DNA from 2 places in the Coprobacillus cateniformis genome. Region 1 is predicted to be linked to the other one. Evidence: predicted binding sites of a transcription regulator. Region 1 holds the regulator's gene; the other holds the start of a gene.

Region 1 (5,197 bases):
CTATAATGAATGAGGCTTTTCAACTTAATTTTTGTGATACTCTTACGATTGGGACTATTCATCAATTTCGTTTGGATTTTAAAAATTACAATATTGCAAGGCAATGTACTATAACAATGTACTATAACAATGTACTATAACATTGCTTTCTGATTTATATTAAATTACGTAGAAATTGAAGAAGGTGGAATACTGTATTTAGATGTTGTCTTTTTAAATCATGTGAATATTGTTGTCTTTGCAATTTATGATTTGTATGGGGGCTAATCTATTAAAAATATTTTGAGTAGTACAATAAAAAATATGATAAAAAAATATACATGTAGATGGCTTGGAGCACAGGAACTTAGTGATTTCTGTGGAATGATAATGGGAGTATAAAACGGTCTTCTATCAGTTCTGTGATAATTAAAATATGGGAGAAACACGATACATGATTATAGGATAATTGTTATGGAGTATGGAAATTATAAGTAAAAGAATGGAGTCTAATAAATTGGAAAAACTTAAAATAGCTATTATATGTATTTTATTTGTTTTGTTAATAGTTACTGGATTCCTGGCGTTACCATCTTTTTTTTGATAGTATGCCTCTTGTACTTCAAGTTGGAATGATCTGTTTTGATATTGTTGTATCAGGAACTATGTACTATATAATTAAATATAAATTATAAATGATTTTGAATATTTTTACTTGATTTCTATCGGAATTATTATCATATATAATTTATTTATTAAATGTTGTTCTTATGAGAGGGGAAAATGAAATTTAGTGATTGGTTTACATATATATTAGCATTGCTACTTTTAGGTTCAAGATAAGTGATTCCTTTTCAAGATGATACTATTTGATTTATAATATTATTTCTATTGTTGTTGCTATTGGGATTTTTATTTATGGTAAAAAATGAATCTGATTGATTTTTAAAACATTGACAATAAACGAAAAAATTGTTATTTACTTCTTTGCGCTTGGGAACAGTTATTGGCATAGTCTTAATTATTGTATTTATTAATATTTGATCACTTTAAATCTTCATAAAATAGTAAGTCAATAAAGATATCAAGATAATTGCTCTTTGTACTGTTGATTTTACAAATAGGGATTATAAATGTATAGTGAATAAGAGGTGAGAGTGAAGGTGATGATGAGTTATTTTGGTGGTGCAATGACTATAGCATGTTTTTGCTTATTTATACTTTTATTAAAGTTTTTAATTTTAAGGTCATTAAGGTCTATTTATGGATAGTTGAAATGACTATTCTATGGTCAACAGTCATGCGTTTTTTAGAAAATGAAGTCTTAAATCTAGGTACATTGCTTGTTTTTCTATTTGTTCAAGGGATGCTTATTTATTTTATCAAGATTGATTATCGAAAAGATGTTTGTCGAAAGGATATCTATTTAAAAATATTATAAAGTCATTTTGTTCCACTGATTGTAATGGGGATACCAAAGGTGAAGGAAGAAGTTGATGAATTTATAAAGACATTAGATGACCTATTGAGAAACTCTGATCAAATGAAAAAAAAGAGCTTTTTACTTTTTTGTATATGATGCAGGATATATATATAATCAGGCTTTATTTCTAAGAAAGTCTGATATGTATCTTTTTATTGAAGATAAAGAGTTTTTAGAGTTAGATGTTGAAGAAAATGGGAAAGGTGGTAGTGCTACATTAGCAAGGAATTTAAAGGGATTATGGAATAGAAGTAGTGCCATTAGAAAAATCGCATCATATCAATGTGGTATCACAGCTGGTTTTATGAAATCTTTAGCTACTATTGCTTATTGGAAAGGTGTTGCATTATTTGGACCTGCAATCGCTAACGCTGCGTTATATATTGGTGGTGTAGCGTTTATGTGTGCAGCAGTATTAGGAGTTGGAGTGGCTGTATTATATTTAGATAAACATAGAGTATTTTATTAATATATGGGGGATTTATCCCTCATATATTAATAATTATAAGGAGGATACTTTTTTATGAGAACATTCAAATATTTTAAACTTATATTAGCTTGTTTAGATTTGTTTTCTGCATGATTGTTATATATTATATATATTCCTGTTTTGTTGTTTATATGTGTTAGTTGCTAGTTTTTATCTATGTGTATTTAGTAAAAAATAAGAACTATTATAGGAAAAACTCAACTATACGATTGGTTCGAAATGATCCGTTCGATGATTGTTAATGTTCTCATTGTGTGGTTTAGGTTTAGCAGGATTTTGTTTTTAGAACTGAAAAGGATGCTACAAGATATTTTTACTTATTTTATGAAACAACAAAAAGAACTAAGGAAAACGTATTTAAGAAACATCCTGTTGATATTCATATATGTATTGATCTCTTTTGTTTATATAAAGGGGAGTGCAGAGTTGATAACTGAATTGAATTCAGTTATTTTTGTTTTTTAGCACAAAAGTGTTGACAGTGCTAAAAACATGAGTATAATAAAATTAGCACAAAGATAAAAGGAGTGCTAAAAGGAGGTTGTGATATGCTGAGTGCACGACAATTGCTTATATTCAAGTGTATTGTTGAAGAGTTTGTTGAAACAGCTGAACCAGTTGGTTCAAAAACACTTATGACAAAGTATATGCTTCCTTATTCAAGTGCGACAATTCGTAATGAAATGTCATTTCTTGAAGAAAATGGATATTTAGAAAAAACACATACGTCATCAGGACGTGTGCCCTCAACACAAGGGTATCGCTTTTATGTCAATACATTAATGCAGCCTAATGTTGATGACGATGTCAAAAATCAAGTTGCTATGATTCTTGGTGACCGGCATCGCTCTTTAAATGAGATTATTCAGGAAAGTTGTCAAATTTTAAGTGAACTTACTCATTTGACTACAGTAGCTTTAGGTCCTAATTCTGATTATGAACGATTGCAAAATATTACACTTGTTCCTTTGACAGAGCATAGTGTGACAGCAATTATTGTAACAGACAAAGGGCATGTTGAAAATCGTATTTTTAAAGTTAAGAATAATGCTTATTTAGAAGATTTAACAAGTTGTGTGAATGTTATGAATGATTTGTTGGATGGAACACCAATTAATCAAGTGGCTTATCGCTTGGAAAGAGATGTGCGGCCAATATTGAGTGCTCGAATTAAAGAACATGAAGTTTTATTCAATGCGTTTTTAGAATCATTTATGAAATTCGCCAATAGTAATGTTTATTTCTCGGGTAAAGAAAATATGTTGTATCAACCTGAATATAATGATGTGAATAAACTTAGACAGCTGGTCTCTGCTTTTGAGAATTCACAGTCATGGAAAAGTTTAGAACCTATTGCTATTGAAGAGGGTGTAAGTGTAAGGATTGGAAGTGAATCACCCATTGAAGATTTAAGTGATGTCTCTGTCATCAGTGCATCGTTTAAAACAGGCAATGAATCCAAAGGATCAATATCGGTTATAGGGCCAACACGTATGCCTTATGAAAAAGTTGTTTCTTTGGTTGAGTATATTTCTAAAAGTTTAGAAACAGTTTTGCTAAGCAATGATGAAGATGATGAATAGAGGTGAAAGTATGGCAAAGGAAAAGAAAGAAAAAAAAGTTGATGAAGAAGTAAAGCAAGAAGAAACAGAAGTTGTTGAAGAAACAGCAACTGATTCACTTGAGGATAAAGTTGCAAAGCTTGAAGAAGAAGTGAATACATGGAAGACGGATTATTATAAAGTTTTTGCAGATATGGAAAACTCAAAGAGAAGGTTAGAAAAAGAACATCAAAACTCTATGAAATTTATGATGCAAGATTTTATTGAAGAATTACTTCCTGTAGTTGACAATTTTGAACGTTCTTTGAATGTTCAGGAACCGAGTGAAGAAATTCAAACATTCTTAAAAGGGTATCAAATGATTTTTGATCAGTTAATGGCTATTCTTGAAAAGAATGGTGTTGAAGCGATTGAAGCTCAAGGTAAGGAATTTGATCCAAATTTCCATCAGGCTGTGATGACAACCAACGATGAAAATTTTGATTCAAATATCGTTGTGGAAGAACTTCAAAAAGGTTATAAATTGAAAGATCGCGTTATTCGTGCATCTTTAGTTAAAGTTAATGAATAGTTATAAGGAGGATTTATATTATGGGAAACAAAATTATTGGTATTGATTTAGGTACTACAAACTCATGCGTAAGTGTGATGGAAAATGGAGAAGCAAAAGTTATTGCAAATCCTGAAGGATTAAGAACAACTGCATCAGTTGTTGCATTCAAAAATGGAGAAATCGTTGTTGGTGAAGCTGCAAAACGTCAAGCTGTTACTAATAAAGATACAGTTATGTCTGTAAAAAGACATATGGGTACAAATTATAAAGAAAATGTAAATGGTAAAGAATATACACCTCAAGAAATCTCTGCAATGATTTTACAAAACTTAAAAGCAACTGCAGAAGCATATTTGGGTGAAACAGTTACAAAAGCAGTTATTACTGTACCAGCATATTTCAATGATGCACAAAGACAAGCTACAAAAGATGCTGGTAAAATTGCGGGACTAGATGTTGAACGTATCATTAACGAACCTACTGCTGCTGCTTTAGCATTTGGTGTTGATAAATTAGATACTGAACAAAAAGTATTGGTATATGACTTAGGAGGAGGAACATTTGACGTTTCAATCCTTGATTTGGCAGATGGTATGTTTGAAGTATTAGCGACAGCTGGAGATAACCGTTTAGGTGGAGATGACTTTGATGAAAAAGTTATGAACTGGATTGTTGCTGAATTTAAAAAGGATCAAGGTGTTGATTTGAGTGCTGATAAAATGGCAATGCAACGTGTTAAAGAAGCTGCTGAAAAAGCGAAAAAAGATTTATCAGGAGTTATGCAAACACAAATTTCATTACCATTTATCTCTGCTGGTGCAGCAGGTCCATTGCATTTAGAATTAACATTAACAAGAGCTAAATTTGATGAATTAACTAAAGATTTGGTTGTTCGTACTGAAGGACCAGTGAAACAAGCATTAAGTGATGCTGGTATTTCTCCAAGTGAAATTGATCAAGTTTTATTGGTAGGTGGATCTACTCGTATTATTGCTGTACAAGAATCAGTGAAAAGATTACTTGGAAAAGAACCTAACAAATCAGTGAATCCTGATGAAGTTGTATCTATGGGTGCAGCTATTCAAGGTGGAGTTATTACTGGTGATGTTAAAGATATCGTTTTATTAGAT
Region 2 (5,197 bases), 2.7 Mb from region 1:
AACAATCTCCTGTTGTTTTTGACTCATAATAGGATAAAACTCCTCTTTCATTTGTTCCAATAAATAACTTAAGGATACTTCTTCCTTATGTAAAGGACTATAAGATTGATTCAATTTTGCTATATCAAAGAATTCATTAATTAGTTTTTCTAGACGATAAGCTTTCTCTAAAGTCATATGCGTATATTTATGACGTAATTCTTCTGGTAAATCTTCTGTTTCTTCTAATAAACATAAATATCCAATAACAGATGCTAGTGGCGTTTTGATATCATGGGCAAGATAAGCAATCATATCAACCTTATGTTGTGCTTCCTTAATAGCCTTCTTCTCATTTTCAATACTTTCTCTTTTTAACTCATTAAAATCATCTTCAAGTTCTTGTAAGGATTCATCCAACACAATTCTTTGATCATCTTTTTGAAACAAGATTTTCATCTGTGAAAAAACATGAGAAATCTTTTGAATAGAATAAACCTCAACAATTAAAGAATTCAATAACAAAACAACTAAAATTGTAATAAATACAAAAGCTGTTTGATTTCGTAATATAAATGATGCAAAATCCCAACCAAAAACATCTTGAATAAAATTAATAACTGCACCATTATAGAAATTATCTACAAAAAAATAAAACAATAACATAATAACAATAGATATCAAGGCAATCATGAAATGCTTTTTTAAAATTTCAGTTTGAAATCTTCTTGTATAATCTTTACCCAATTTTATAACCTACTCCCCATACAGTTTGAATATATTTAGGATTTTCTGCTGAATCATCCATCTTTTCTCTTAAATGACGAATATGTACCATAATAGAACTGCTAGAATTTGTATAATACTTTTCACCCCAAAGTTCCTGAAAAATCTGATCAACAGTTACAACTTTGCCTTTATGTTTACATAGTAACCAAAGAATTGAAAATTCTGTTGGTGTTAAAGAAAGTGTTTGATTATTTAAAATACATTGGTGATTATCTTGATCAATTGTTAAAGCACCAATTGTCACCATATTCTTTTCTTCTTTTGGAGTCATCGTTTTATAACGACGTAACTGTGCTTTTACACGTGCCATTAATTCCAAAGGACGAAATGGTTTTGTCACATAATCATCTGCCCCAATTGTTAAACCCGTAATCTTGTCAATCTCAGTTTCTTTAGCAGTCAGCATAATAATTGGAAAATTATAATTTTCTCTTATTGTCTGACAGATTTCTAATCCACTAATATCCGGTAACATAATATCTAAAATAGCCAAATCGATATCTTGTACATCAACACATTGCAATGCCTCATTTCCAGTATAGAACTTATAAACTTCAAAACCATCATTTTTTAAATATAATTCAACTAAATCAGCAATCTCTTTTTCATCGTCAACAACTAATACTTTCATGTATTCACCCCATTTTTCTACATTATACTACATTATTTATGTGAATTCTTTAAGAAACTCTTAAGAAAAAAAGGATTTGTTACATCAAATCCTTAAAAATAATATCTATAACTTCAGCAAAGCCATCATCTTCACAATCTGCAACAATCTGATAAGCTAAATTTTGAATTTCTAAATCGGCATTAGCAGGTGCAAAAGCATAAGGAAAATGTTGAAACATCGTTAAATCATTCATACCATCTCCTATGACAACAATTTCATCTTTTGATAAATTTTTAAGCTTAGCAACTTTTTCAAGAATAAGTCCTTTTTGAGCATTTTGATCTGTCACTTCAACATTATCAGAAAAAGATGATAAATATGAAATCATTGGGACAAATTGAAGTTTTTCTTTAGCAGGAGCAATTTCACTTGCATCCAATGAAAAGGCCTCAACTTTAATAATTTCAAAATCTTGTTTTAAAAAGTCATCAACATTTCCAATTGCCTGCAAAAAGTTACAAGTTGAATTTTCAAACTTACCACCCTTGTCATATTCACCATAAGGTTGATGAAAAAAATTGACGCATCTTTGAACAAATAAATCTCGCACTCTTTGTGGCTCTGTCGCATAAAAACCTTTTGTTGTAAAAACCATATAAGGGATTGATGCATCGTCAAATATTTTGACAACATCTTTATAAATTGTTTTCTGCATATAACATTCCATCAAGATATTGCCTTTTACATCCACATACTGTGCACCATTACCTAAGATAGCCTCACACTCAATTCCTAATTCATGAATAATTTGATAGACACCATTATAATCTCTACCTGATGCTATAGCAAACTCTATATTATGCTCAGATAATCTCTGTATTGCATTTCTATTAGGGATGCTGACCCCCTTTGATTTTCCAAGTAATGTTCCATCCATATCACTAACAACTAATTTAATCATTGTCTACCTCCTATTTTTATTAGCATATCATAATTTTTTAATCTCTTTAAAAATTTACTTAAATTGAAATTTTATTTTTTAGCACTCTTATATTGACAGTGCTAAAAATAGTGATATAATATAAGTGTAGTTAGGGAAGGTCCCTAATGAGGTAGTTAATTTCATTTTCAGTTATACTGAAATCTAATTGTTAAAGAAATAAAAAAAGAAAGAGGCGATGTTTTATGAAATTCCTACCTGCATTTAATGATATGTTTGATGATTTATTCCATGATCCATTTGATTATTCTTCAGTTGACAGTATGCGTACAGATATTGTTGAAAAGGATGATCAATATATGTTGAATATGGAACTTCCTGGTTATAAAAAGGAAGATATTCAACTTGAATTAAAAGATGGATATTTAATGATTAATGCAACAAAGAACTATAATAATGAAGAAAAAGATAATGATGGTCATGTCATTAGACGTGAACGTTATAGTGGAAGTTGCAGTCGTAATTTCTATGTTGGTGACAAGATTAAAGAAGAAGATATTCAAGCTTCATTTGATAATGGAGAATTGAAAATTGCTCTTCCAAAAGATACAACTCCACAAATTGAAGATAAAAAATTTATTCCTATTCAATAGGAGAAAAGGTCAGTTGACTTTGAAGTCAACTGGCTTTTTCATATATTTTTTTCTTGTTAGCTTCGTCATAATAAAATGAACCACCATTATTTATATATCCAAACAATGGGGTTCATTTCACAAAAATAGTTTTATTTTTGTCAAAAATATGAATAGAAGTTCAATTAATCAATTTTTTCAGATTGTTTATTTTGATATTTTTCATAAGCGATTAAGAATGGTGCATAAATGACAACACAAACGACAATAGCTATGAGTTGTGAGATAGCTCCCATGATATTTCCACCAGTTGCTAAAAATCCCATTAATAATGGTGGCATTGTCCAAGGAACTTCTAGAACAACTTTTGGACAGAATCCAACAACAGTTAAGAAATAACCAATTGTTAAAGATAGACATGGGGCTAAAATAAAGGGTATTCCTAAAATAGGATTTAAGACAATTGGCATACCAAATGTCACTGTTTCATTAATATTGAATAAACCTGGAACAACTGATAATGTCGCAATAGCACGATTATCTTCACGTTTACCAAAAATAAATATAGCAATAACAAGAGATAATGTTAATCCTGAGCCACCCCATTTTCCAAACATCTCTAACATTGTTAAATTGAGAATATTTGGAATATCTTGTTGCCCACTATATGTGGCAGAAGTATAAGCAGCAGTATTAGCATATAACAATGATCTAAAGATAGATTGATTAATCGCTTCTACCATGTTATTGCCATGAATACCAACTAACCAAAATAATGAAATAATTACAAATAACAACAAAACAGCAAGTAAATTATTCCCAATAATATTTCCAAGTGGATCCTGTACTAACTGAAAGATAACATCATTGACATAATGACCAGAAACACTTTGAATGATAAATCCTAAAGTTCCTACAATTGTGACTGTTAAAAATGCTGGTATTAAGATTTCAAAAGATTTAGCAACACCTGGTGGGACTTGATCCGGCATCTTAATTTTCAATGCATCCATTTTTCTTAAAAATCCAAAGATTTCTAATGCAATAATCCCAACAATTAAGGCCGTAAATAGACCAGTGGCGCCAGTATAACGAGATGAAATTCCACCAAAATCAGCAACAGTTGCCCCTTTTGGTAAAAAGTCTGAAACAACCTTTGTTGTTGAGTCTGCAAGCGTAACTGTTTGTCCAGCCATTCCATAAGTATTTGGAGTGACAACCATCCATGAAACAAATCCTAAAACGGCACTAAAGATTCCTGATTCTCCATTCATTTCACCAATTTCTTGTGCAACAAGAATAACAATACCAATTGAAATACAAGAGATTGTTGCAAATTGAATAGCAGAGAAAATAGCATTCAATGGTTCCAACACCATAATTCCTGAAATTAATCCCCCTAAACCTTGAGGTGCTCCATTTACAACTCTGTCATTAATAAGTACATTTGTCCACAAAACACCAATGGCTCCAGCAATAGTTGCTGGCATAAAATTTTGAAACGCATTTTTGATAGCAGACAAATATTTATTCTGTCCACACCATGCTCCAACACGTCCTAGCTTATCAGCAAAAGCATCCATATTCTTTCCTCCCTCTTTTGAATATACTTCTATTATATGTTTTTCGACAAATCTCTCAATATTATAAAGGACCTTAGGCACATTGTTCCCCAATTTATCATCTTCTTTTTTCAATATAAGAAACACTGTTCCATAAAAGAAAAAAATAGAAATCAAAGACTTCTATTTTGGTGCTTACCCACATTTGGGTGAAAAACAAAAAGGAAGAATTAATTTCATTGACAAATTCAATGATTTTAAAACTTCCTTATTTTTATATACCTAATATAGAGAAAGAATTTCTATTTCCCATCCTCTACTAATTCTCTAGCAACATCATCTTTAATAGTAACACCTGCTGCTTCTAATTCTGCAATCTTTGCTGCAAATTGTGGTAAGTATTTCTTATGTGCTAATAACAATTCATCTAAGACTTGTTTTGCTTTTTCTCCTGATGGAATTTGTGGATTTAAAATAAATGCCTGTAATGCCATTCCATAATCTCCTGTGACTGCTGCTGCTTCAACACAGTGTTCCATGTTCTTCATACATTGTAACCATCCTTTTTCAGCTGGTTGTAATTCTCCAAAAGCGATTGCTTTTGCCCCAGTTGCTCCAATGTATGCAGAGACTTCTACTGCACAGTCTGCTGGTAAATCTGGTACTGCTCCATTATTCTTTG

What was found. The regulator HrcA, encoded in region 1, represses chaperone genes, less so after heat shock. The targets are predictions, from matches to a motif close to TTTTAGCACTNNNNNNNNNNNAGTGCTAAAA.
Region 2: GQF29_RS02345 (Hsp20/alpha crystallin family protein) is a predicted target of HrcA. The motif match lies at 2,419-2,449, and genes of this name have one in related genera.

The regions. Positions count from the first base shown of each region.
Region 1 covers NZ_WSNW01000001.1:3,124,668-3,129,864, forward strand. The annotation lists gene GQF29_RS15405 (hypothetical protein) at 1,256-1,420, shown strand; gene GQF29_RS15410 (hypothetical protein) at 1,605-1,931, shown strand; gene hrcA (heat-inducible transcriptional repressor HrcA) at 2,501-3,535, shown strand; gene grpE (nucleotide exchange factor GrpE) at 3,546-4,085, shown strand; gene dnaK (molecular chaperone DnaK) at 4,106-5,197, shown strand, end outside.
Region 2 covers NZ_WSNW01000001.1:464,114-469,310, forward strand. The annotation lists gene GQF29_RS02330 (sensor histidine kinase) at 1-726, opposite strand, end outside; gene vanR (VanR-ABDEGLN family response regulator transcription factor) at 719-1,399, opposite strand; gene GQF29_RS02340 (Cof-type HAD-IIB family hydrolase) at 1,479-2,342, opposite strand; gene GQF29_RS02345 (Hsp20/alpha crystallin family protein) at 2,567-2,974, shown strand; gene GQF29_RS02350 (PTS sugar transporter subunit IIC) at 3,139-4,536, opposite strand; gene GQF29_RS02355 (6-phospho-beta-glucosidase) at 4,818-5,197, opposite strand, start outside.